2 regions of the Streptacidiphilus sp. MAP12-20 genome follow, and region 2 is predicted to be linked to the other one. Evidence: riboswitches for the same ligand, from Rfam matches in the RefSeq annotation. Region 2 holds a riboswitch; the other holds the start of a gene.
What was found. Region 2 has a riboswitch for thiamine pyrophosphate ahead of ABIA32_RS01240 (cytosine permease). Riboswitches for the same ligand answer to the same signal wherever they lie in the genome.
Positions count from the first base shown of each region.

Region 1: another riboswitch for thiamine pyrophosphate. It lies ahead of thiO (glycine oxidase ThiO); the one in region 2 lies ahead of ABIA32_RS01240 (cytosine permease).

Region 1 is NZ_JBGCCK010000008.1:254,412-259,251, reverse strand. It holds gene ABIA32_RS13810 (bifunctional salicylyl-CoA 5-hydroxylase/oxidoreductase) at 1-444, opposite strand, end outside; gene ABIA32_RS13805 (enoyl-CoA hydratase family protein) at 507-1,337, opposite strand; gene ABIA32_RS13800 (hypothetical protein) at 1,472-1,657, shown strand; gene ABIA32_RS13795 (NAD(P)/FAD-dependent oxidoreductase) at 1,765-2,934, opposite strand; TPP riboswitch at 2,959-3,070, shown strand; gene thiO (glycine oxidase ThiO) at 3,080-4,267, shown strand; gene thiS (sulfur carrier protein ThiS) at 4,264-4,485, shown strand; gene ABIA32_RS13780 (thiazole synthase) at 4,491-4,840, shown strand, end outside.
Region 2 is NZ_JBGCCK010000001.1:277,149-281,988, forward strand. It holds gene ABIA32_RS01235 (glycerophosphodiester phosphodiesterase) at 1-418, opposite strand, end outside; gene ABIA32_RS01240 (cytosine permease) at 604-1,965, opposite strand; TPP riboswitch at 1,964-2,092, opposite strand; gene ABIA32_RS01245 (S1C family serine protease) at 2,277-3,773, shown strand; tRNA gene ABIA32_RS01250 (tRNA-Ser) at 3,866-3,952, shown strand; gene ABIA32_RS01255 (hypothetical protein) at 4,087-4,425, opposite strand.

The DNA of each region.
Region 1 (4,840 bases), on a different contig from region 2:
GGCGGCCGCGCGCGTCCGCGAGCGCACCCCGTCGGCGGCGACGACCAGGTCGTGGGTCCTGGCCAGCTCGGAGGCGGGCGGCGCCTCGGTGCGGAAGCGCAGGTCGACGCCGAGGGCGCGGCAGCGGGCCTGGAGGGTGTCGAGCAGTCGCCTGCGGCTGGTCGCGGCGAAGCCGTGGCCGCCAGAGGTGAACACCTGGCCGTCGGGCAGGTGGACGTCGATGTCGTCCCAGCGGGCGAAGCCTGCGGCGAGCTCGGCGTAGAGCTCGGGGTCGGCCTCCTCGATGCCGCCGAGCGTCTCGTCGGACAGGACGACGCCGAAGCCGAAGGTGTCCCCGGCCGCGTTGCGCTCCCAGACGGTCACCTCGTGCGCAGGGTCCTGCCGCTTGGCGAGGGCGGCGAAGTAGAGCCCGCCGGGACCTCCGCCGATCACCGCGATCCGCACGGTCGCCTCCCTCTCAGCTCATACTGGTTGTGTCACCATCGTAATGACAGCGCTATGCGCTGTCACCGGCCCTGCCACTTCGGCGGTCGCTTGCCGGTGAAGGCGGCGTGAAACTCGGCGTAGTCGGCGCTCTTCATCAGCAGCGCCTGCGTCATCGCCTCCAGTTCGACGGAGGCCGCGAGGCTCATGTCGAGCTCCTGCGTGAGCAGCGCCTTGGTCTGCGCGAGCGCGAACGCCGGCCCCTCCGCGAGCCTGCGCGCGAGCGCGCCTGCGGCGGCGTCGAGCTCGTCGTCGTCGACGAGCTCGCTGACCAGCCCGTACCGGTCGGCGGTGGCGGCGTCGATCGTGTCGCCGAGCATCAGCAGCTTTGTCGCGTGCCCGAGCCCGACCAGCCGCGGCAGCAGGTACGCGGCGCCCATGTCGGCACCGGCCAGCCCCACCTTGGTGAAGAGGAAGGCGAACCGCGCGGAGCGCGCGACCACGCGGAAATCGGCGGCCAGAGCCAGCACGGACCCCGCCCCCGCGGCGATCCCGTGGATCGCCGCGACGACCGGGATCGGGCACTCGCGCATCGCGCGGACGACCTGGCCGGTCATCCGCGTGAAGTCGAGCAGCTCGTCGGGACGCATGGCGAGGGTGGCCCCGATGATCTCGTTGACGTCACCGCCCGAGCAGAAGGCGCGGCCCTCGCCGCGCAGCAGGATCGCGCGGGTGTCCCCGCGCTGGGGCAGTTCCGCGAGCAGATCGCGCAGGTCGGCGTAGGACTCGAAGGTCAACGCGTTCAGCTTGTCCGGCCGGTCCAGGGTGACCGTCAGCAGGCCCGCGTCGTCGCGGGTCAGGCGGAAGTGCCGCCAGTCCTCGGTGAAGGGAACGGATCCTCGGAACGGGCTCATGATGCGGCGACCTCCCGTGATGGCGACTGGCGTCACGAACACGATATGCGCTCGGACTGACACAAGGGAACGGTGGCGCCGGGGGATGAATCAGGCATACTGCAGACAGACATGCATACGAAGGAGTTCTGAGCATGCGTTACGCGCTGATCGCCGTGGTCCTGGCGGGAACCTGCGTCCTGGAGTGGGTCACCTCCCCGACGACGCTGGCCGCGCTGGCGGTCGTCCTCCCGACCCTGGCCCTGGCCCCCATCGCGATCCTCGCGGGCCGCCCCCTCGGGAACGAGGACGAGGCACCCGGCAACCGACGGGTCGCTTAGGGGCGCGAGGAACTGCGCGAGAAACCACCCTGTGCGGATGGCCCTGTCCGTTCGGTTCAGTGCCTACGCGGGTGGCTTGTCGCGCAGTTCCCCGCGCCCCTGATGGTTCAGGCGAGTGCAGCCTTCAACGGAATCGCGGGGTCGACGGCCTTCGTAAGATCCAGCCGGGCGCCCGCTTCGATGATCTTCCGTCCCTGCGCCAGATCCCGGGGGCGGTCCACCGCAAGAAGCGCGATCAGCGCGTCGCCCCGCAACCACAGCACGGTGTCCTCGCCGCGGGCGACCATCTCGTCACCCGCGTCCCAGTGACCAACGACCTGCACCATGTGACCGAACTGCTCCGACCAGAAGTACGGCACCGGGTCGTAGGCGACCTCGCCGCCCCGCAGGTTCGCCGCCACCACCCGCGCGCCCTGGAGCGCGTTGTCCCAGTGGTGAACCGCCAGCCGCTCGCCGTACCGCCGTGAAGGGAACGACGCGCAGTCCCCCACCGCGTAGACATGACGCAGTCCGCCCGCCCGGAGGAACGCGTCCGCCGCGACCGCGCCGCGGTCGTCGAGGGCGATGCCCGAGCCCGCGAGCCAGCCGTTGTCCGGGCGGGCGCCGATTCCGACGACCACGACGTCCGCCGCGATCTCCGTTCCGTCCGTCAGCCACACCGCGTCCCGCTCGACGCCGCTCACCGCCGCGCCGGTGATCAGCCGCGCGCCCGCCGCCGCGTACCAGCCCCGCGTCCGCTCGCCCAGCTCCGCCGGCAACGCGCCCGCCAACGGCGAGGACGCCGCCTCGACGACCGTGACCTCGCAGCCCAGCTGTCGCGCGACCGTCGCCGCCTCCGCGCCGATCCAGCCCGCGCCGACGACGGCCACCCGCGTGCCCGGCCGCAGCGCGGCCTTCAGCGCGACCGCGTCGTCCTGCGTGCGCAGCAGGAACGCCGACGCCGGCTGGCCGGGCAGCGCGATCGGAGCCGCGCCCGTCGCCAGCACCAGCTGCTCGAAGCCGAGATCCCCCGCGTCGGTCTTCAGCAGCCGCGCCTCGACGTCCACCGACAGCGCCCGCCGACCGAGCGCCAGCTCGACGCCGAGACCGGCGAAGTCGATCTCGAAGCGCGAGTGCTCAGCCTTGCCGAGCAGCACGTCCTTGGAGAGCGGCGGACGGTCGTACGGCGGGTGGGTCTCCGCGCCGAGCAGTACCAGCGAACCGTCGTAGCCCTGCTCCCGCAGCGCCACCGCCGTCTGCACCCCGGCCATCCCGGCCCCGACGATCACTACAGCCATTCGGCCACTGTATAGAGTGGGTCGAGAAGTAGACACGGGAGCCTGGAGCACCGGGCTGAGAGGGAGGCTGACGCGCCTCCGACCGTCCGAACCTGATCCGGGTCATGCCGGCGAAGGGAGTGCAGCAGCCTTGTCACGCACGTCCATGCACACAAGCAGCGACGTCCTGGTCATCGGCGGCGGGATCATCGGCCTCGCTGTGGCCTGGCGGACGGCCCAGCGCGGCCTGTCCGTGACCGTGCTCGACCCGGACCCCGGCCACGGCGCGAACCAGGTCGCCGCCGGGATGCTCGCGCCGGTCACCGAGCTCCAGTACGGCGAGGAGCCGCTGCTCCGCCTCGGCATCGCCTCGAACGCTCGCTACGCCGACTTCGTCGCCGAGCTCACCGAGGCGAGCGGCGGCCTCGACACCGGCTACCGCCGCTGCGGCACGCTCGCGGTCGCGCTCGACGCCGACGACCGGGCCGAACTACGGGAGGTGCACGCCTTCCAGCAGCGGCTCGGGCTGGCCACGGAGTGGCTGAACGGGCGTGAGTGCCGCCGCCTGGAGCCGATGCTGGCGCCGGACGTGCGCGGCGGGACGCTGGTCGCGGACGACCACCAGGTCGACGGCCGCCGTCTCGGCACCGCACTGCTCGCCGCCTGCCGCCGGGCCGGCGTCACGCTGCACCCCTCCCGCGCGGCCTCCGTCCTCACCGCGCACGGCCAGGCCGTCGGCGGCCTCGCCGAGGACGGCACCCGGCTCACCTCCGCGCAGACCGTGCTCGCCGCCGGTTCCTGGTCCGGCGAGCTGCCCGGCCTGCCGCCGGAGGCCCAGCTGCCGCTGCGGCCGGTCAAGGGCCAGGTGCTGCGGCTGCGGATGACGAACCTGCAGGGTGGCCCGCTGCCGATGCCGTTCCTCTCCCGCAACGTCCGCGCGGTCGTGCGCGGCTGCCACATCTACGTGGTCCCGCGCGAGGACGGCGAGCTGGTCGTCGGCGCGACCTCGGAGGAGCAGGGCTTCGACACGACGGTCACCGCCGGTGGCGTCTACGAGCTGCTGCGTGACGCGCACGAGCTGCTGCCGGGCATCACCGAGCTGCCGCTGGTCGAGACCGGCGCGGGCCTGCGTCCGGGCACCCCGGACAACGCGCCTTTGCTCGGCCCGACCGCACTGCCCGGTCTGGTCGCGGCCACCGGCCACTACCGCAACGGCGTGCTGCTCACCCCCGTCACCGGCGACGCGATCGCCGAGCTGCTGGCGACCGGCAGCCTGCCGCCCGAGGCGGCCCCGTTCACCCCGGCCCGGTTCGCCGACGCCGAAACCCCCGCCCCGCTGGAGCTCTCCCAATGACCGCCGACCGTGCCCCTGTCCGCCTCACCGTCAACGGAGAGCCCCGCTCCTTCCCGACCGGGACGACGCTCGCCGAGGTAGTCGCCCAGCTCAGCACCGCACCGAGCGGAGTCGCGGCGGCCGTCAACGAGGCCGTCGTGCCGCGCAGCGCCTGGACCGGGACCACCCTCGCCGACGCCGACCGCGTCGAAATCCTCACCGCCGTCCAGGGAGGCTGACCGCCATGGCTGACGACGTCCTGACCATCGCCGACCGCAGCTTCACCTCCCGGCTGATCATGGGCACCGGAGGCGCCCCCAGCCTGGAGGTGCTGGAGCACGCGCTGCGCATCTCCGGCACCGAGCTGACCACGGTCGCCATGCGCCGGATCAACCCGGCCGCGCGCGGCTCCGTGCTGGAGGTGCTGCAGCGCTGCGGCATCGCCGTGCTGCCGAACACCGCCGGGTGCTTCACCGCCGGGGACGCCGTCCTGACGGCCCGTCTCTCCCGCGAGGCACTGGGGACGAACTGGGTCAAACTGGAGGTCATCGCCGACGAGCGAACCCTCCTCCCCGACCCGATCGAGCTGCTGGA
Region 2 (4,840 bases):
GGGTGGGGTGCTTCGTCTCGATGGCGAGCTCCAGCCTGCGGCCGGAGTCGGCGTGGAGTTCGAGCAGCCGTTCCAGCGTCAGCACGCTGGTGTGCTCGGGGGAGGTCCAGTCGGCCTCCTCCGCGCCGCCCAGCTTCCAGGCGCCGAAGTCGAGTTCGGAGAGCTGTGCGAGCTCCAGGGTGGAGACGACGCCGCGTCCGTTCGAGGTCCGGTCGATCTTGCGGTCGTGGACGCAGACAAGATGACCGTCGGCGGTCAGCCGTACGTCGCACTCCAGTCCGTCCGCGCCCTGTTCGATGGCCAGCTGATAGGCGGCCAGGGTGTGTTCGGCGTAGGTGCCGGACGCGCCGCGGTGCGCGATGACGCGGGTGGCGGCGCGGTTGGGAACGGCGGCGATCGGGCTGGGCTGGGTGTGCACGCCACCACGATAGGCGGCGCGCGTGTACCGGAGGTGAACGTCCGACGCGGCCGGGGCCGGCCGGAGTGACCGGCCGGAGTGACCTGTCGGACCAAGATCGCAAAGTGTTTCACGTGAAGCATTCCGCGATCTTGGTTCGTAGGCGTGCGGTCCTTGGGTCGGGCCGGATCCCGGCCGGATAAGGGCTAGGCGCGCTTGCCCGTGCGCAGCAGCGGAGTCAGCGCCAGCGTCACGCCGCCCGCGGCCAGGAAGGAGAACAGCGAGGCCGAGGTCCACAGTGTCGGGTGGATGTGGGTGACGTTCTGGGCGTGCGTCCAGAAGTCGGTCCACCAGGTGTAGGGGAGCGCCGCCGGAGAGATGAGCTCGTAGAGCACGAAGCCGATCACCCACGGCAGCAGCATCAGCCAGCGGGTGGGCGCCTGCTCGCTCAGGTCCCAGCCGTCCCGGCCGCGGCCGAGGAAGAAGTCCACCGCCAGCACCGCCAGCAGCGGCACGAAGACCGCGCCGATCAGGCCGAGGAAGGCGTAATAGGTGTTGGTGAAGCCGTCGATGGAGAGCGCTCCGGCCGTCACCAGCGCGCCGATGCCCAGCGTCAGCACGCGCCGGTCCACCTTCGGGAAGAGGTTGTGGATCGACATGGCCGTCGAGTAGACGTTGGCGAAGGACTGGTCGGCCTCGCGCAGCACCAGCACGAGGAAGAAGAGCCAGCCCGCGGTCAGCCCGGTGAAGGTGGAGAAGATTTTGTTCGGGTCGCCGCCCACCTGGGTCAGCGCGATGACGCCGAGCAGGTAGCACCAGACCTGGGCGACGGTGTAGCCGGAGAAGGTGCCCCAGAACGCGCCCTTCGCCGTGCGCGAGTGCCGGGTGTAGTCGGCGGCCAGCGGCACGAAGGAGATGGACACGGCGATCACGTAGTCGGTGGCCCCGAGGAAGCCGTCCCAGTTGCTGCCGCCCGGGTTGTGCACGCCGTGGCGGATCAGCTGGACCGTGAAGAAGAGCATCGAGACGCCCACGGCGATCGCGACGTAGCGGCGAAGCACCGCGATCGAGCCCAGCGGCCGGATCGTCATCGCCGTGGTCAGCAGACCGGCCGCGACGACGTAGGCCCAGCGCGGGATGCCGCCGTAGAGCGCCTGCGCGCCCTGGGTGATCACGATCAGCTCGTAGACCCCCCAGCCGACGCACTGGGCGATGTTCAGCATCGTCGGCACGTAGGAGAGGCGCGTGCCGAACAGGCCGCGCAGGATCGCCATCGCGGGCGCTCCGGTCTTCGCGCCGATCAGCGCGGCCAGCGCCAGCATCAGCGTGCCGACCACGGTGCCCACGACGATGGCCGTGATCGAGGCGGCGAGCGCGAGGTTCTTGCCGCTCGCGTTGACCATCACCGTGGCGGCGCTGGAGAAGCCGATCAGGCTGACGCCGAGGTTGGCCCAGAAGGCGCCCTGGTCCCGGAAGCTCAGGGTGCGCGGCGGCGCGGTGTCCAGGACGAGTGGGGCCTCGGCATGCGCGAGGCCGGTGGTGTTGTCGCGTTCGAGCGTGGCGGACATGACCGTCTGCAGAGCTCCCTACGCCGGCATTACCCGGTCAGGTTCAGGCGGTCGGCTGCCCTGCCGCGTGGTGCGGCCTGCTGCCCTCTCAGCCTGGAATGAGGTCCAAGCTCCCGCGAATATGATGCGTGTGTTCGAGGGCATGGTAAGGCTGACTGCCCGGCCGGGCCAAGCCCTGTCCACGGCGGCGGCTCCACGGCGTCGGCCTGTCCACGGCCTCGCCATGCCGCACGCACGGCTGGGACTTACGATGCCCCGACAAGCTGTGCGGAATGCTAGGGACGTAGGTCCCTTATAAAGGAGGTCATTTCGTGAGCACCGAGCACGAGGGTGGGCTCGACGGGTCGGAGCGCCCCGCCCCCGCTGCGGTTCCGGCGGATCGAGCGGATCGACCGGCGGAGCAGGCGCCCGCGAGCAACCCGGTCGCGCCACCGGCCGACCCCGACCTCGCCGACTACCCGGCCCCCGCGCCGCCGTCCGTCGCGCCTGCGGCGCCTGCCGCACAGCCGGTCACGCCACCAGCGCCGCCCGCACCGCCGGCGCCCCCGTACGGTGCGCCCGTCGGTCCTCCTCCGCCGCACCAGCCGCCTCCGCATCAGCCCTACTGGAGCACCGCGCCGGTTCCGCCCGTTCCCGACACCCCCGCCGGTCTCTTCGGCGAGGGCCAGATCGTCACCAAGCCCAAGGGCAGCCGCCGCGGCGGCTTCGTCGCCCTGCTCGCCGCGACGGCGATCGTCGCGGGCGGTGTGGGCGGCGGCATCGGCGCCTGGATGGAGAGCCGTAACTCCGGCGGCGGCGGCACCAGCACGACGGTCTCCAGTGCGACCGACCCGAACCAGCTCAGCCGTCCGCCGGGCTCCATCGCCGCCATCGCCGCCAAGGCGCTGCCGAGTGTGGTCACCATCGAGGCGACCGGCTCCTCCGAGTCCGGCACCGGCACCGGGTTCATCTTCGACACCCAGGGCCACATCCTCACCAACAACCACGTCGTCGCGCCCTCGGTCGGTGGCGGCAAGCTGACGGTGAAGTTCGCCGACGGCGCGAGCTACGGCGCGTCCGTGGTCGGCCGGGCCCAGGGCTACGACGTCGCGGTGATCAAGCTCGACTCGACGCCGAAGGAGAAGCTGGTCCCGCTGCCGCTGGGCGACTCCGACGCGGTCCAGGTCGGCGACGCCACGATCGCGATCGGCGCGCCCTTCGGGCTCTCCGGCACGGTCACCTCGGGCATCGTCAGCGCGAAGAACCGTCCGGTCGCCTCCGGCGACCAGACCGGCGCGCAGACCTCGTACATGAACGCCCTCCAGACCGACGCGTCGATCAACCCCGGCAACTCCGGCGGCCCGCTGATGAACGCCGAGGGCCAGGTCATCGGCATCGACTCGGCGATCCAGTCCACCGGCCAGCAGAGCGGCAGCGGCCAGTCCGGCAGCATCGGCCTGGGCTTCGCGATCCCGATCAACCAGGCCAAGTGGGTCGCCCAGCAGCTGATCAGGACCGGCACGCCGACCTACCCGATCCTCGGCATCCTCCGCGACGACACCTTCACCGGCGACGGCGCCCGCATCAACACCAGCCCCGTCCAGGGCACCCAGCCGGTCACCCCGGGCGGCCCGGCCGACCAGGCCGGCCTGAAGCCGGGCGACGTCATCACCTCCCTCGACGGCGTCCTGATCGACTCCGGCCCCACCCTGGTCAGCGAGATCTGGGCGCACCACCCGGGCGACAAGGTCACCGTGATCTACACGCGCAACGGTCAGTCCCACACCACGACGGTGACTCTTGGCTCCCGTGTGGGTGACAACCAGTAATCACCGCCACGTACAGGCCAAGTCGTGAGAAGATCCCTGGCGTGGACCGTGATCGCGTCAGAACGTGACGCGCGATCGCGCCGTCCGCGCCAGGAGTCTTGCCCGAGCGGCCTAAGGGAACGGTCTTGAAAACCGTCGTGGCAGCGATGTCACCGTGGGTTCAAATCCCACAGACTCCGCCGAGGTCAGCCTAGGTGCTGGTCAGAAGGGGTGTCCCGGCTGCCGGGGCACCCCTTCGGCGTTCGGGGCTGTCTCCCTTTCTCGCCTGAATCCCAGCGCTGACCAGTGCGTATGGGCCAGCCGTGGGCCAAGGTCAAGGCTGGACTTCCTCGTCAAGCTCGCGGGCAATCAGGCTGTTCGAGTGCTGCTGGCTACCCTTGAGGATCTTGGCGTAGAAGCGATACAGCACAGCGATGCTGTGTCCTGCCCGCGCTGCAACCTCCGCAGGGTCCACGCCCGACTTGATCCACAGGGAAACGCCCGCATGCCGAAGTGAATAGGGCACTTCCGCGAGCTTGGCTTCGACCTCACCGGGAGACAGCACCGCCTTTCGTGCCCTTTCCCAGGCAGCGCAGTACTCGGTTGGCCGCACCCGCCCTCCCCTTGCTGCCCGGAATAGCCTTCCGTCATCGGCGGTGCCGTACTCAGCCATGTGCTCTCGGAGTAGATGTACGAGAATTGGTGGAATTGGTACGGTTCGCGTTGCACCGGGCTTTCTGCGCTTGAGGCCTCGCTTCTCGTATGGCGTACCCTCGTCCGTCCAACCGCCTCCCGCCTCCGGGCGGCTCTCCCCGAGCAGTAGTTCGCCCCACTCCTTCACGGTCTCTGCTGCGTTGGGCGGCAGGGTGCAGTCTGACTCCTTGAGCGCGACGATCTCTCCGGGGCGCATGGCCGCGTACTAGAGACATCCGAAGAACGCGTGCAGATGCTTGCCGCGGGGTCCGGAGTCACGGAAAGCCCCCAGCAGGGCGCGGGCCACAGCAGGACCAGGGATGTAGCGGAAGTCAATCTCATCGTCGCTCTCGGCAGGCGACCAGTCCACGCGGTGCAGTGGGTTTGCTGTGAGG